Regions from separate parts of the Exiguobacterium sp. E17S genome, predicted to be linked through region 1. Evidence: riboswitches for the same ligand, from Rfam matches in the RefSeq annotation. Region 1 holds a riboswitch; each other region holds the start of a gene.

Region 1 (4,918 bases):
GGACGGACGGTAAACGTGATCCCGTAACTGCCGACGCAGCCACCGTAAATCCACGGAATCGAACGCATCAACGCCATGTCGTTCATCAGCAAACGAATATCGAAATTGTCCGTCGCGTCGATGATCAGATCGATATCATCGAGAAGCCACGTCAGCGCTACCCGGTCGACGTCTACTACATGCGCTTCGATCGTCACCGTCGAATTAATCGCTTCAAGCCGTGCTTTTGCGGCAATCGCTTTTGGTACGATGTGACGCGCATCGTCTTCGGTATAAAGCTGTTGTCGTTGTAGATTACTCCACTCGACATAGTCGCGGTCGACGATTCGGACGACGCCGACACCGGCGCGGACGAGTTGCTCTGCCGACGCCGTTCCGAGCGCTCCCATGCCGATGATCAGTATCTTCGCTGATGCCAAGCGTGCTTGTCCCGCTTCCCCGATCGGTTGAAATCGAGTTTGCCGTGAGTAACGGTTCATCGAATCAATCCACTCGTTGGACTACTCGCGATTGCATACTGTTTCTTCTCGATACGTCCCGCTTCGTATCCGAAGCGCCCTGCTTCGACAGCTAGTCGCATCGCACGCGCCATCTTGACCGGATCTTGAGCATGGGCGACAGCGGAGTTCAATAAAACACCATCCGCTCCCAGTTCCATCGCATAGGCGACGTCGGTCGGCGAACCGATCCCGGCGTCGACGATAACAGGAACCGTCGTCTGCTCGATGATGAATCGTAGATGAAGTGGGTTGAGAATGCCTTGCCCGGAACCAATCGGTGACGCTGCCGGCATGATGGCGTGACAACCGAGTTCCTCGAGTCGCCGTGCAAGGACGACATCGTCCGACGTATACGGTAAGACGATGAAACCTTCTTTGAGTAATTCTTCAGAAGCCCGTAACGTCTCGATCGGATCAGGTAGTAACGTCTTGTCGCAACCGATCACTTCGACCTTCACCATGTCGCACATACCGGATGCCCGCGCAAGCTTCGCAAGCCGAACAGCTTCCTCCGCCGTCTTCGCACCGGCCGTGTTCGGCAGTAAATCGTACTTCGCTAAATCAAGCGCCTCCAAGAAATTCGCTTGTTGTTTGTCGAAAATATCGAGCCGACGGACGGCGAACGTCAAGATTTGTGAAGCGGACGCATCAATTGCTTCCTGCTGTACGGTAGCATCCGTATATTTCCCTGTTCCGAGTAATAATCGTGATTCAAATGTCTTTTCTCCAATTTTCAGCATGTTTATCCTCCTCCTACGAAATGAACGATTTCAAATGTGTCATTGTCCCGAACGACTGTCTGACCGTACGCCATGCGATCGATGATTTGTCGATTCTGTTCGACGATGACGAGCTTTTCTCCTAAGCCGAGTTGCGTGAGCATGTCCTCGATCGTTTCAATCTGATCGATCGTGTGGTCATTGCCGTTAATCGTAATGTTCATCGGACTTCCTCCTTCTGAATCAACCGTAATGTATTTACCAAGACTTCCGCTGTCGCCGGTGCGAGTAATATGCCATGCCGATGATGCCCCGTCGCTAGGAAGATCCGACGGGATGAATCGGCGACTCCGATATATGGCAAGCCGGACACCGTTTGTGGCCGTACACCGGACCAGACTTCTTCGATGACCGCGTCACGAATCGGTGGATACAGTCGTTCTGCTGCTTGAAGCAATGACGTGACCCCTGCGACACTGACACCGACCGTCTCGTCGTGCGGCAGTTCGGTCGCACCGATCAAAATCCGACCGTCTGCTTTTGGCACAAGGTAGACAGCGTCGTCAAACAGAATCGAGCGTAACGGCTGACCCGCGAGACGGACGGCGAGACATTCCCCTTTGACCCCATATGTCGCGATCGAAATGCCGGCTGTATCGAGCAAGGCTTGCGAACCCCGTCCGGCAGCGACCGTCACTGTTCGTCCAGTCCAGATTCCCGCATTCGATTCGATCCTAATGAAGTCATCGTTCTCTTCGATGCGTGTGACATCTACCTGTTCTTCAATCGATATGCCACGTGCGTGTAAGGCATACATCAATGCAGTCGTCAGTCGTCGTGGATCGATTTGACCGACAGCCGGAAACAGATGCTCGCGTCCTTTACGTTTTAACAAAAACGGTTGTTCCCGGTATCCACAATCGATGCCTGTTTCTCGCTCGAGACGACGTGCAAGCAGCGGATACAGACGACGACTTCGCGCGGCAAGTGCATGCAATTCCTCTCTGAGCTCGATGTCCGTCGCAAGCATCCCGGCAGCCGCGCGACTCGTTCCTTGTCCACCTGCTCCGCGTTCTAAGACGACGACGGATTCATTCTGACAGGCGAGACTGTAAGCAAGCGTCAAACCGATGACTCCACCACCGATGATGATGTGATCCGTCATACCCGTACCCCCTGATAACGCTTGACGGCAGCGAGTGGATCCGCTTGACCGAGAATACCCGATAATACAGCGATTCCGGTTGCACCGGTCGCTGCGATTTCAGGCATGCGTTCTGGTGTAATCCCACCAATTGCAATGACTGGTTTCGTCGTGAAGGTGACGACTTGCTTCAAGGCGTCAATCCCTCGTGGTGGCACGTCCGGCTTCGACGCTGTCGGATAAATATGACCGTACAGCAGTCGGTCGGCTCCTTCCGCTTCTGCTGCCAGTGCCTCTGCCAGTGAATGGACCGATTTCCCGATGACGAGATTCGGAAAATGACGTCGCACATCGCGGACACGCAAGGAACGGCGCGTCAGCTGCACACCGATGCCTGCGACATGGGCGACGTCGACCCGGTCATGAACCGTTAACTGTTCAGGCGAATAACCGTGCGTAAGGAGTGCTTCAATCAGATCAAGTAATTCTGCCGCCGATAAGTTCGGTTCACGTAGATGCAGCTGATCCGTATAGGGTTGAAGGGATTGAAAGGTCTTTATTTCGTCAAGCGGATTAATGGATCCCGTCGAAATCAGATGTAAACGCATCATGTTCTTCCTTTCCATACGAAAAAGGACCACTCCCGATGTTGAAGGGAGTGGTCCGAAAATGCGCTGAAGCGCTAAGGATATCTAGGGTTTCGAGCCACTTCCCTCCGCTAGTACGAACTAGATCAGGTTCAAAGGGTCCGGATACTTCCGTCTCAGTCTGCTGGGAGACTCCCCTAGTGTCTTTTCGTGTTTAATTGGCTTGCCCCATTAGTCTAGCATGAGTCACTTTGCTTCGCTAGTCCTAGTTGAGCGCTTCCACTTGCTGAATCAGCTCCGATTTCGTCGGTCGCTGTTGCTCTTGGCTGTCGGCATACGTCTGCTTTAGCTTCAAGATGCGCATTACTTTAGCATCGAGCATCTCCGGCGTCAGCGTTTTGTCTTTGACGGCTTGCATCACTTCAGCATGAACTTTTGCGTAAGCACCTGCCTCTGAAAACATCGCCATATCAGCTCCGTTGACGAGCGACTGACGTGCCGCTTCTGCGAGACCATATTGTTTCGTGATCGCCCCCATGACGAGATCATCTGTGATGATGACACCGTTGAATCCGAGTTGCTGACGCAAGAGGTCAGTCAAGATCGGCTTTGAGAGCGAGGACGGATTCGTATCGTCATACGCGGGATAGAGAATATGGGCGACCATCACCATCTCGGCGCCCTCTTGAATCGCTTCTTGGAACGGTAACAGTTCCGTCCGCTTCAATTCTTCCTTTGATGCCGTCACTTTCGGTAGCCCGACATGGGAATCGACACTCGTATTGCCGTGACCGGGAAAATGTTTGACGACTGGAATCGTTCCCGTCTCCTGCATCCCGTGCATCAGGGCCGTACCAAGCGTCGCGACGGTATTCGGATCAGCACTTAACGCACGGTCGCCGATGATCGGATTGTTCGGATTACTGTTGACGTCAAGGACCGGCGCGAAGTCCATGTTGAAGCCATAAAAACGTGACAAATGTCCGAGCGTACGTCCGACGTCTTCCATTTTCACTTCATCTGCTCCTTGCGCCATCCGTTGACTCGTCGGTAGACGTAATCGTTGATCCGGTACCCGGCTGACGCGTCCGCCTTCTTCATCAATCCCGACGAACGCATACGGTTTTTGGTTCGTCTCTTGAATCGCACGCGTGAACGTCAAGAGTTGCTCTTCCGACGTAATGTTTCCGCCGAGCAATAAGACCCCGCCAATCGCATGCGTCTGTAACAATTTCCGGTCAGCTGCTGAAAGTTCCGTGCCGGCGACTCCGATGTAGAGCAGTTGATCGATCTTTTCTGACGTCGACATCGTTTTAAGTTGCTGCTTTAATCGTGCTTGTTGTCGTTCCTCTTTCGTTGGTTCAGGTTTCGGTTTCTTTTCTTCTATCGGTTGCTTCGTTTCCGGTTGCGATGGTTTCGTTGGTTCCGTCGTCTCCTGCGCACACCCTGCAAGCAACAGACAACCGATTAGTACGGTTTTCTTCACAAAGGATCCTCGCTTCGCACACCATTGATCGAATAATAAACGGAAATCTCAGCGTTCAGGGATTGCGAGACCGAACAATATTTATCCTTTGATAACGAGATGGCGCGACGGACCTTATCTTCCGGGAGATCACCTTCGAGCCGGTAATGAATCGAGATCGACGTGAAACGCCGCGGATGGTCCTCTGCCCGTTCTCCTTCGATATCCATTTCGAAATGGGTGATCGTCAAGCGCATCTTCTCTAAAATCGAGACGATATCAATTCCAGTACAGCCGGCAACGGCATGTAGCAGCAGTTCAGTCGGTCGTGGCGCTTGGTTTTCACCACCGTTCTCTGGTGCTGCGTCCATCGCCAGATGATGCCCTGATTCCGTCTGTCCACTAAACCCCATCTGTTTGTTCCATGTCACTGTCGCTTGCATCGTTTCCACTCCTTTATAAGTAGTCTTCTTCTGTAGTATACGCAAAAAACAGCAAGCCTG
Region 2 (4,918 bases), 510 kb from region 1:
AAGAGGCTGGATTCGCTAAAGTCGAGGTCGAACGCGAAAAGTCGGATGAAATCGCGCGAGGTAATGTGATCCGGCAATCGATCTCTGCTGGGACGGAAGTGATCGCAAAAGAACAGACGATTACGATCACTGTCTCAGAAGGAACGTCGTCCTTTGAATTGAAAGACTTGACGAACTTATCGAGTGATGAAGCGAAAGCGTATCTCGATGAAATGGGTCTCGACGGTACGTTTGAACAAGAATTCTCAAGTGATGTCAAGCTCGATCAAGTCATCCGTCAATTCCCGCAAGCAGGAGCACAAGTCGAACCGAACGACTCCGTGACGGTCTTCATCTCAAAAGGTGAGGAAGAAAAAACGGTGACAGCGACGTTCCCTGAAAAGGTCGTCTATGATGCGGTCAGCGAGAACGAGGACGAGGAACCACCGAAACAAGTCATCCGGATTGAGACGGAAGATGCGAAAGGGAAGCGGACCGTCATCGAGGAATCGATTGATCAAGATGAGACATTCGACGTGCCGGTGACGATTGATCCAGGAGAAGAAGGAAAAATTACGATCTATAAAGACGATACGGTGTATCGTTCAAAAACCATCACGTACAATCAAGCAAAAGACGCACAATGAATGTGATGAAAAAGGAGTGCATAGGATGACGGAACAACGCATCGAAGAGAATCGAGAAGGAACGATCATACGTCTGCAGGGTGGCTTTTATGATGTCATGACACCAGAAGGAGAGGTCCGTTCACGGGCAAGAGGGAATTTCCGAAAACGCGGCATCAGTCCAGTTGTCGGAGACGAGGTCGTTCTTCATATCGAAAGTGAGACGGGATATATTCTCGAAGTGAAGGAGCGGGACAACTTTTTAGTACGCCCTCCAGTCGCGAATATCGACCAGGCATTGCTCGTCGTCTCGGCGGCAGAACCTGATTTTTCAGCGCACTTGCTCGACCGATTTCTCGTTTTGATCGAAGCGAAGGAAATTCAACCCGTCATCCTGTTGACGAAGATGGATTTGCTGGACGATGTTAAAGGACCGGCTGTCCGAGAGGCGATTGCCGCTTACCGGAAGATTGGGTATACGGTCATCGAGACATCAAGTGAGACGTTAGCAGGTATTGAGCAAGTCCGTCCGTTACTTGCTGGAAAAACGAGCGTTCTCGCCGGACAATCCGGTGTCGGGAAAAGTTCATTGCTCAATGCACTGGAGCCCTCTCTTGATTTAGAAACAAGTGCGATCTCGAAATCACTCGGACGCGGACGTCATACGACGCGCCACGTCACATTGATGCCGCTTGCCGAAGGATTGATTGCCGATACGCCAGGTTTCTCGAACCTCGATTTTCCGTATGATATGGAAATCGAGGATGTACGGTGGAGTTTCCCTGAATTCGTGGCTGTACAAGATGATTGCAAATACCGAGGTTGCTTGCATTTGAATGAACCCGGTTGTGCCGTCAAGGAAGCCGTCGAAGCCCAAGAAATCATGTCCTCTCGTTATGAGAACTATGGTATGTTTATAGACGAAATCAAGAATCGAGCCCGGAGGTATTGAAGATGATTAAAATTGCACCATCTATCTTATCAGCAGATTTTGCGAATCTCGAACGCGATGTTAAAGCAGTCGAAGCAGCAGGCGCGGACTATATCCATTTTGATGTCATGGACGGTCAGTTCGTACCGAACATCTCATTTGGATTACCTGTGCTTAGCAGCTTACGTCAAAAGACGGATATGATTCTCGATGTCCATTTGATGATCGACCAGCCAGAACGTTTCGTCGAGGATTTCGTCAAAGCAGGGGCGGACATCGTGACGTTCCACGTCGAAGCGACGAATCATGTCCATCGTGTCTTGCAACAAATCAAAGCAGCGGGCGCAAAGGCAGGAGTCGTCTTGAATCCCCATACGCCATTATCAACGATTGAACATGTCCTTGAGGATGTCGATATGGTTTTATTGATGACGGTCAATCCGGGCTTCGGTGGACAAGCCTTCATCGAGCGTGTCATGCCGAAACTCGCAGCACTTGCGCAAATGAAAGCAGAGCGTGGTCTGACATTTGAAATCGAGATTGACGGTGGCGTCAATCCGGAAACGGCAAAGCTTTGCATCGATAACGGTGCGAACGTTCTCGTCGCAGGATCAGCAATCTACAATGCACCAGATTATGCGGAAGCGATCACTAGCATTCGTCAAGGGGCTGCCGTATAATAAGAACGAGAAAACGAAATATGATGACCGCAAGGGGTGTCGCTTGAAAAGCGGCTGAGAGGAGTCTTTTAGACTTTAACCCTTCGAACCTGTTCCGTTCAAACGGACGTAGGGATGTGGCGCACGCAGGCAGTACGGCGTTCGTCGTACTGCCTTTTTGCGTCCTCTCGTACAATGAAGGAGGAAAATAGCATGAAACGGTTACAAATGATGATGGAAATTGCCATCTTCGCCAGTCTCGGAGTCGTCTTTGATTTACTGATTCCATTCAAAATGCCACAAGGAGGCTCAATCAGCTTAGCGATGTTACCGATCTTCGTCATGGCATTTCGCCACGGTGTCGTCGGAGGGGTCGTCACGGGAGCGCTTGTCGGTACGATTCAATTGATGTTCGCTCCACAAGTCTTGACGATCGTTCAACCGATGCTTGACTATACGATTGCGTATGGTGTCGTCGGATTAAGTGGTCTGTTCGCGCGTCAAGTCAGACTAGCCGCGCGCAATGGACAAAAGAAAAGCTTGATGGCGTTCGTTCTCCTGGCGACGTTATTAGGCGCAGGACTCCGTTATATCTGTCATGTCATCAGTGGAATCGTCTTTTTTGCCGAGTATGCCGAAGGTCCAGTCGTACCGTATTCATTGATTTATAACGCGACATACATGGTACCGTCTTACGTTCTTTGTGGTGTCGTTGCGGGTCTTTTATTCACGACTGCGCCACGCTTACTCCGTTATTCGGCACGAGGCGTCTGAGATGCGGGCGATTCTCGTCTGTGCCGGTCCGCGAGAAGAAGCGCCGGATTTACGGACGTTTTGTCAGCCAGGTGACTTTATCGTCGGTGTCGACGGTGGTGTTCAGACGATTGAATCGTTTGGGCTGACATGCGACCTGACGATTGGTGATTTTGATTCTCTTGGTTATGTACCAGAAGGGGCAATCGTTCATCCGGCCGAGAAAGATGAAACGGATCTCGAACTGGCACTTCGTACAGTCTCAGAGAAGAAACAGTTTGAGGATACCTTCATTATCGGGGCGACAGGTGGGCGGCTCGACATGACCGTCCAAAATGTATATCTATTAAAGCGATACCCAGAGGCACGACTCGTGACGAAACGAGAAGAGGTACGATACTTGGCTGAGGGAACGTATGCAGTCGAAGCAGGGAGCTATCATTATCTTTCGTTCATTCCACTCGTACCATCGACTTTAAGCTTATCCGGAGTCAAATATCCACTTGATGCACATCCAGTACCGGTCGGAGGTTCATTGACCGTCAGTAATGAATGGTGTGCGTCAGAAGCGAAGGTAGAGCTCCATCAAGGAGAACTATTGATGATGCGGACGCTTAAGGAATAGCACAATCATAGGAAAGAGGCCGTGGATGACTCCGCGGCCTCTTTTTAGATGAAATTATTCTTCGAGTTGAGAAGGGGCGACACGGATGTCGCTTTGAGCGGATAGATGTTTTCCTTTGACGAAGAGATGATAACTTCCCCACATGACAAGGAAGAAAGGAACACCGATGTATAGAGCGATTCGTTGATCCGCTTGAAACGCAAGACTGACGAGGACGACGACGTTAAGTGTCAACGAAATCAGTGGTAACACCGGATAGAGTGGTGTCTTGAATTTCAGTTCGGATACATCGTGTCCGTTTCGGACGAACTGACGACGAAATGCAAGCTGCGAAGCAGAGATTGAAATCCAGCCGACTTGAGCCCCGAGTCCGGCTAAGGACAAGAGCCAAATGAAGACGGTATCTTCTGCGAAAAATGCGGTCAGAAGCGATAACATCGCGAACATCATCGTAAAGAGCAACGCCCGCATCGGCACACCACGTGCATTGACGTAAGATAATTTCTTTGAAATCATCCCTTCTTGCGCCATTGCCCATAACATCCGAGTCGCCGCATATAATCCGGAGTTTCCGACGGACAATAACGCTGTCAAGACGACGATGTTCATCAAATCAGCAGCGTACGGAATACCGATCGCATCAAAGACCATGATGAACGGACTGCTGACTCCGCCAGCTGTTTCATACGGAATTAATGCACCAACGATCGTAATCGATAAGACGAAGAAGATGAACGTCCGCCAGACTGTATTGCGGATGGCTTTTGGAATCGATTTTTCGGGCGTGTCGGACTCCCCAGCCGCAACACCGATCAATTCCGTTCCTTGGAAGGCGAAGTTGACGGCAATCATCGTCGTCAAGACACCGAGAATCCCGTTTGGAAACCAACCGCTTGCCGTAAAGTTCGCAAATAACGATGTCGGACGATCTGCTTCCATCGGTAACCAGCCGAACCAAGCAGCGCCACCTAGAATGATGAAGAACAGGATCGCGAGGACCTTCAAACTCGAGAACCAGAATTCAGCTTCACCGAATGCTTTGGCGGAGACGGCATTCAGACCGAACAGCAAGACCGTAAAGACGGTACACCAGACGACGACCGGTACGTTCGGAAACCAGCGGTCCATCAAACTGCCGGCAGCTGTAATTTCGAGTGCCACCGTCACGGCCCAGCCGAGCCAATAAATCCAACCGACGGCAAAGCCGACCCCTGGTCCGATGAATCGGGTCGTATAGGTCTGAAATGACCCCGAGACCGGCAGATAGACCGCTAATTCTCCTAAACATAACATCGTCAGATACATGATGGTCCCACCCACGATGTAACTGAGGACCGCCCCGAGA
Region 3 (4,918 bases), on a different contig from region 1:
GAGAACGGTTATACGTTCCATAACGGGATTGACTTCGGTGGTCCAGTTGGCACGCCAATCGTGGCAGCTGCAACTGGTACAGTCATTACAGCATCAGGTGGCGGACCTTACGGAAATCACATCATGATCGCTCACCAATTGAACGGGAAGACATATACGACAGTCTATGCACATATGAGTTCATTGAACGCTAGTGCAGGTCAACGTGTCAGCCAAGGTCAACAAATCGGTACACGTGGTAGCACAGGAAACTCAACAGGTCCACACTTACACTTCGAAATTCACGTTGGTGGATACAGCTACAGTGCAACAGGTCCAGCTAACTCAGTCAATCCAATGTCGATGTTTTAATCGTAAAGAATCGTTGCATATGCAACGGTTCTTTTTTTTTTGTCATTTTCAAAAAACAAATCATATATTACAAAAAACCGTTTTCATTTGAAATGTAAATGAAATTTTTTTGAAACGATTACGGTGCTATAATCTATTTCAGATATGAGAGAAACTTGAATACTATAATAAAATATGAAAAAAACATAAGTGAGGAAAACGATATATGCTAAAAAAACTAATTTCTACCATTGTTTTAGGAGCATTACTTATAACAGGAACGCAACCGATCGCAGCAGCGACCATTAAAGAAAAAAAGGCTGAAAATGCCGCTGAACAACGTAAACTTGAAAAAGCGATCAAAAAACAAGAAGCTAAAATCTCAAAAGAGCAACGTCAAATCAATCAAATTGACGCAGCAATCAACGAAAAGATTTTCCAAGTCTCTGAAAAAAATAAACAAATCGAACAGTTGAACGTTCGAATCGATGAGTTAAAGGCAGACATCGTCCGTTACGAAGAAATGTTACAGAAACAGGAAGAACTACTCGGTGATCGTTTGCGTGTTTTCCAAGAGAACGATGGAAACTCGATTAAATGGGAAGAAGTCATTTTTGGATCGAAGGATTTAGGTGATTTATTCAGCCGTGTCATGGCGGGGAAAAAAATCGCTGAGCAAGACGATAAAATGATTTCGGATTACATCGCAACGCAACAAAAATTAGCAGAAGCAAAACAAGCGCTCGTTGAGAAAAAAGCGGAGCAAATGCAAGAAAAGAAAGTATTGCTTGAACAAAAGAAAGCGTTAAAGCTTCAAATGAAAGAACGTAGTGCCACGCTGAAGAAATTACGAAAAGGGAAGACGAAGTTCACGACAGAACTGTTAGACGCAAAAGAACTTCAAGCGACTCTCGAAGCGCAAGAACGTGCAATTGCGGCAGCGAAGGCAGCCGCTAAAGCAGCGGCTGAAAAAGCAGCAGCGGAGAAAGCGGCAGCCGAAAAAGCCGCTAAAGCGAATGCTCAAACAGCAAAACAAGTAGGTAAGAGTTCGGAGTCAACTGATTCTGTTGCCCCGCCCGTTGTTTCGAGTGGAGGGAAATTCGTTCGACCATCTTCTGGTGGAGTGTCGCAAGGATTCGGACCAGCAAGCGGCGCGAACGGTTATACGTTCCACAACGGTGTTGATTTCAGTGGTTCGGTCGGGTCTCCAATCGTCGCTGCAGCAGCTGGAACGGTCATTACAGCATCAGGTGGTGGACCTTACGGCAATCATGTCATGATTTCTCACTTCCTCGATGGACAAGTGTACACGACTGTCTACGCACATATGAGTTCATTATCGGTTCGTGCAGGACAAACGGTCTCTCAAGGTCAACAAGTCGGGACACTTGGTAGTACAGGGAATTCAACAGGACCACACTTACATTTCGAACTACATGTCGGAGGCTATCAATACAGTGCTTCTTCTCCTCTGAATGCAGTCAATCCATTGGCATATCTGTAATCAAAACGGGCTTCGGCTCGTTTTTTTTTCTTCTCTATGCTACAGTTAAGGCGAAACGAATACTTGAGCAACTAGGGGAGCTGGAGGAATCCGGCTGAGAGGAAAACCAATCTGTTTTCGACCCTATTACCTGAACTGGATAATACCAGCGTAGGAAAGTTGAGCCGAACGGATACCGGAATGCGTGTATAACGCTTTCGTATAGCGTCGACTGCTTTTTTACAGCGGTCGACGCTTTTTTTGTCGGTCACGACTCCCTTACATTGCTCGATGGGAAGGTGAAAAGAACATGAAACACGTACTGACGATTGCAGGATCCGACTCCGGTGGTGGAGCTGGGATTCAAGCAGATTTAAAAACATTTTCAGCTTTAGGCGTTTATGGAATGAGCGTCCTGACAGCCGTCACGGCGCAAAATACGTTGGGTGTTCAAGCGGTGGAAGAGTTATCCCCAGAAATCGTAGATGCCCAGTTAACGTCGATTTTTTCAGACATTCGTGTCGATGCGATCAAAATCGGAATGGTCTCGAATGCGCAGACGATTCGTGTCATTGCTACACATCTCCGCAAACAGACAGTTCCGATCATATTAGATCCCGTCATGGTCGCTAAAGGTGGTCATGCCCTATTGCGGACGGAAGCTGAACAAGCATTGATTTCAGAACTTCTGCCGCTTGCGACACTCGTTACACCGAATTTACCGGAAGCGGAGCGGTTAACAGGACGATCAGTGACCAATCTAGAGGAAATGCGACTGGCGATGCATCAATTGGCTACACAGACAGGGGCAGTATTACTAAAAGGTGGACATCTCTCAGGAGCTGCAACGGATTTGTTGTTTGATGGGGAAGTGGAACATCGTTTCACATCGGAACGGTTAGACAATCAACATACTCATGGAACTGGTTGTACCTTATCTGCAGCGATTGCAGCACGGATGGCGCTTGGAGAAGATTTAACAGATAGCGTAAGACAGGCAAAGAGCTATGTCACGGAGGCAATTCGTCATGGATTTGCTCTCGGACAAGGTATTGGACCGACACATCATTTTCACTCACTTTGGAGGGATACACATGTTTACGACTATTCTTGAACACAAACCACTCATTCACCATCTGACGAACACAGTTACGATCAACGACTGCGCGAACGTCACACTCGCTGTTGGAGCATCACCCGTCATGGCGGAAGACATTCGTGAAGTAGAAGAGATGGTTAGACTCGCGCAAGCTCTTGTCTTAAACATTGGTACGATCGATGCAGACATGCAAGCAGCTCAACGACTCGCAGCACGTGAAGCGGGACGTTTGAATGTCCCGATCGTTCTTGATCCAGTTGGAGCAGGGGCAACGACATTACGTACTGCCTTTTCTAAAGAACTCATTGATCTCGGGTGTACGGTCATTAAAGGAAATGCTTCTGAAATCAAGACGTTACTTGGGGAAGATGGGCGAACTAAGGGAGTCGATGCTGCGGGAGATGCAATGATGGATCGAGAAAGCATTCGTGCATTTGCTCGCAAACACCAATCTGTCCTCGTCGTGACAGGTCCGAACGACTACATCACGGATGGAACGCGTGAAATGGAATTACATGTAGGAACACCACGTTTGGGAGACATCACGGGTACGGGCTGCATGACGGCCTCCTTGATTGCGAGCTTCCTCGGTGCAGGATATACGACATTTGAGGCGGCTGTCCACGGGACATTCGTCATGGGAAAAGCAGGAGAACAAGCAGCCTCCGCGCAAGGTCTTGGTGATTTTAAACGAGAGTTGTTCAATGCCATCAGCCTCATGACGGTGCAAGATCTGGTGGAGGTGACAGAACGTGTCAATTGATTACTCCATCTATGCAGTGACGGATCGTCGGTACCATCCTGGAGTCGCGATCGAGACGGTCGTTGAGGAAGCCATTTTAGGTGGTGCAACGATCGTGCAATTACGGGAAAAAACAGCGCAAGGAAAGGAATTCTTCGATCAGGCAGTTCGGTTGAAAGCACTCACGGATCGACACGACATTCCTTTGATCATCAATGATCGGATTGATATCGCGTTACTCGTCGGAGCAGGTTTGCATATCGGACAAGAAGACATTCCTTTAACCGCAGCACGTCGCCTTTTACCAGATGCCGTGATTGGTGTGTCGGTAGCAACCGTTGCACAAGCGATTGAAGCAGAACGAGACGGAGCATCTTATTTAGGCGTGGGGTCTCTATTTGCGACGTCATCCAAAGCGGACGCTGATTCCATGTCGCATACGATGCTTCAGGCGATTCGGGAAGCTGTACGATTACCTCTAATCGGTATTGGTGGAATCACAGCAACGAATGTCTCCTCTCTGCCCATCCCGTTGGAAGGGTATGCCGTCATCTCAGAAATTTTCGCTAAAGAAGATCGGCAACTCGCTGCGCAGCAAATGACAGATGCTGTGCGTGAATGGCATCAATCACTTCAGAACAGGGTATAATCCGTTCAGAGGTGATTGTATTGAAATGGCAGACGATCCGTTTTCGCGGCTATTGGATTCGATATCGGTTAGAACCACAAATCATTCGAGTCGATAATCAGGGGATCTACCATCTAGGAAAAGTCTTATTTCCACATCCTAATCGTATATCTTATGAGATGGCCCTTTTATTGAAAGAAAAGTATGAAAGACGCTACAAACGTCCGTTGTATATTAAAACGAGCTCGATTGCGACGGAAATTTGGGGACATACTCATTTAGATATTTATTACCGGGCACTTCTTCGTCTACCGATTCCGACTCGGCTTCGTCAACGTTATACGAACCGATTAGAAAGCACGAAAATCATTGACATCGGCGTACGCGCTGTCGATCAAAATCGAATTGTCTGGGATATCGGAGATTACGTAGGAGGATGGTTCGTGTTTTGGCTCATTCGCAGACGAATGCGCTGAACTTGCAATGTCCCGTTTCTCATGGTGCAATATAAGTAGAAACGAGGTGACGGACATGGACATTCCCCGTTGTGAAACGATTGCGATTGATGAACAACGTGCGTCTGAAATCGGACATATCGTTGATACGATTCCGACGCTTGAAATCGGAAAGCTATTT

The links. A riboswitch is a leader RNA that binds a small molecule or an ion and turns the genes downstream of it on or off. The one in region 1 is predicted to bind thiamine pyrophosphate.
Region 2: linked by a shared signal. The riboswitch ahead of thiT (energy-coupled thiamine transporter ThiT) and the one ahead of AC3B4V_RS02620 (thiamine phosphate synthase) in region 1 are both predicted to bind thiamine pyrophosphate.
Region 3: linked by a shared signal. The riboswitch ahead of thiD (bifunctional hydroxymethylpyrimidine kinase/phosphomethylpyrimidine kinase) and the one ahead of AC3B4V_RS02620 (thiamine phosphate synthase) in region 1 are both predicted to bind thiamine pyrophosphate.

What each region holds. Positions count from the first base shown of each region.
Region 1 covers NZ_JBYLRU010000001.1:509,221-514,138, reverse strand. The annotation lists gene AC3B4V_RS02640 (ThiF family adenylyltransferase) at 1-479, opposite strand, end outside; gene AC3B4V_RS02635 (thiazole synthase) at 476-1,240, opposite strand; gene thiS (sulfur carrier protein ThiS) at 1,243-1,443, opposite strand; gene AC3B4V_RS02625 (FAD-dependent oxidoreductase) at 1,440-2,384, opposite strand; gene AC3B4V_RS02620 (thiamine phosphate synthase) at 2,381-2,974, opposite strand; TPP riboswitch at 3,057-3,159, opposite strand; gene nagZ (beta-N-acetylhexosaminidase) at 3,216-4,436, opposite strand; gene AC3B4V_RS02610 (OsmC family protein) at 4,433-4,858, opposite strand.
Region 2 covers NZ_JBYLRU010000001.1:1,021,671-1,026,588, reverse strand. The annotation lists gene pknB (Stk1 family PASTA domain-containing Ser/Thr kinase) at 1-626, shown strand, start outside; gene rsgA (ribosome small subunit-dependent GTPase A) at 652-1,557, shown strand; gene rpe (ribulose-phosphate 3-epimerase) at 1,560-2,216, shown strand; TPP riboswitch at 2,239-2,348, shown strand; gene thiT (energy-coupled thiamine transporter ThiT) at 2,409-2,969, shown strand; gene AC3B4V_RS05390 (thiamine diphosphokinase) at 2,971-3,573, shown strand; gene AC3B4V_RS05385 (amino acid permease) at 3,628-4,918, opposite strand, start outside.
Region 3 covers NZ_JBYLRU010000005.1:35,526-40,443, reverse strand. The annotation lists gene AC3B4V_RS13835 (peptidoglycan DD-metalloendopeptidase family protein) at 1-351, shown strand, start outside; gene AC3B4V_RS13830 (murein hydrolase activator EnvC family protein) at 557-1,834, shown strand; TPP riboswitch at 1,898-2,008, shown strand; gene thiD (bifunctional hydroxymethylpyrimidine kinase/phosphomethylpyrimidine kinase) at 2,124-2,927, shown strand; gene thiM (hydroxyethylthiazole kinase) at 2,908-3,675, shown strand; gene thiE (thiamine phosphate synthase) at 3,665-4,303, shown strand; gene AC3B4V_RS13810 (hypothetical protein) at 4,510-4,758, shown strand; gene AC3B4V_RS13805 (ArsR/SmtB family transcription factor) at 4,814-4,918, shown strand, end outside.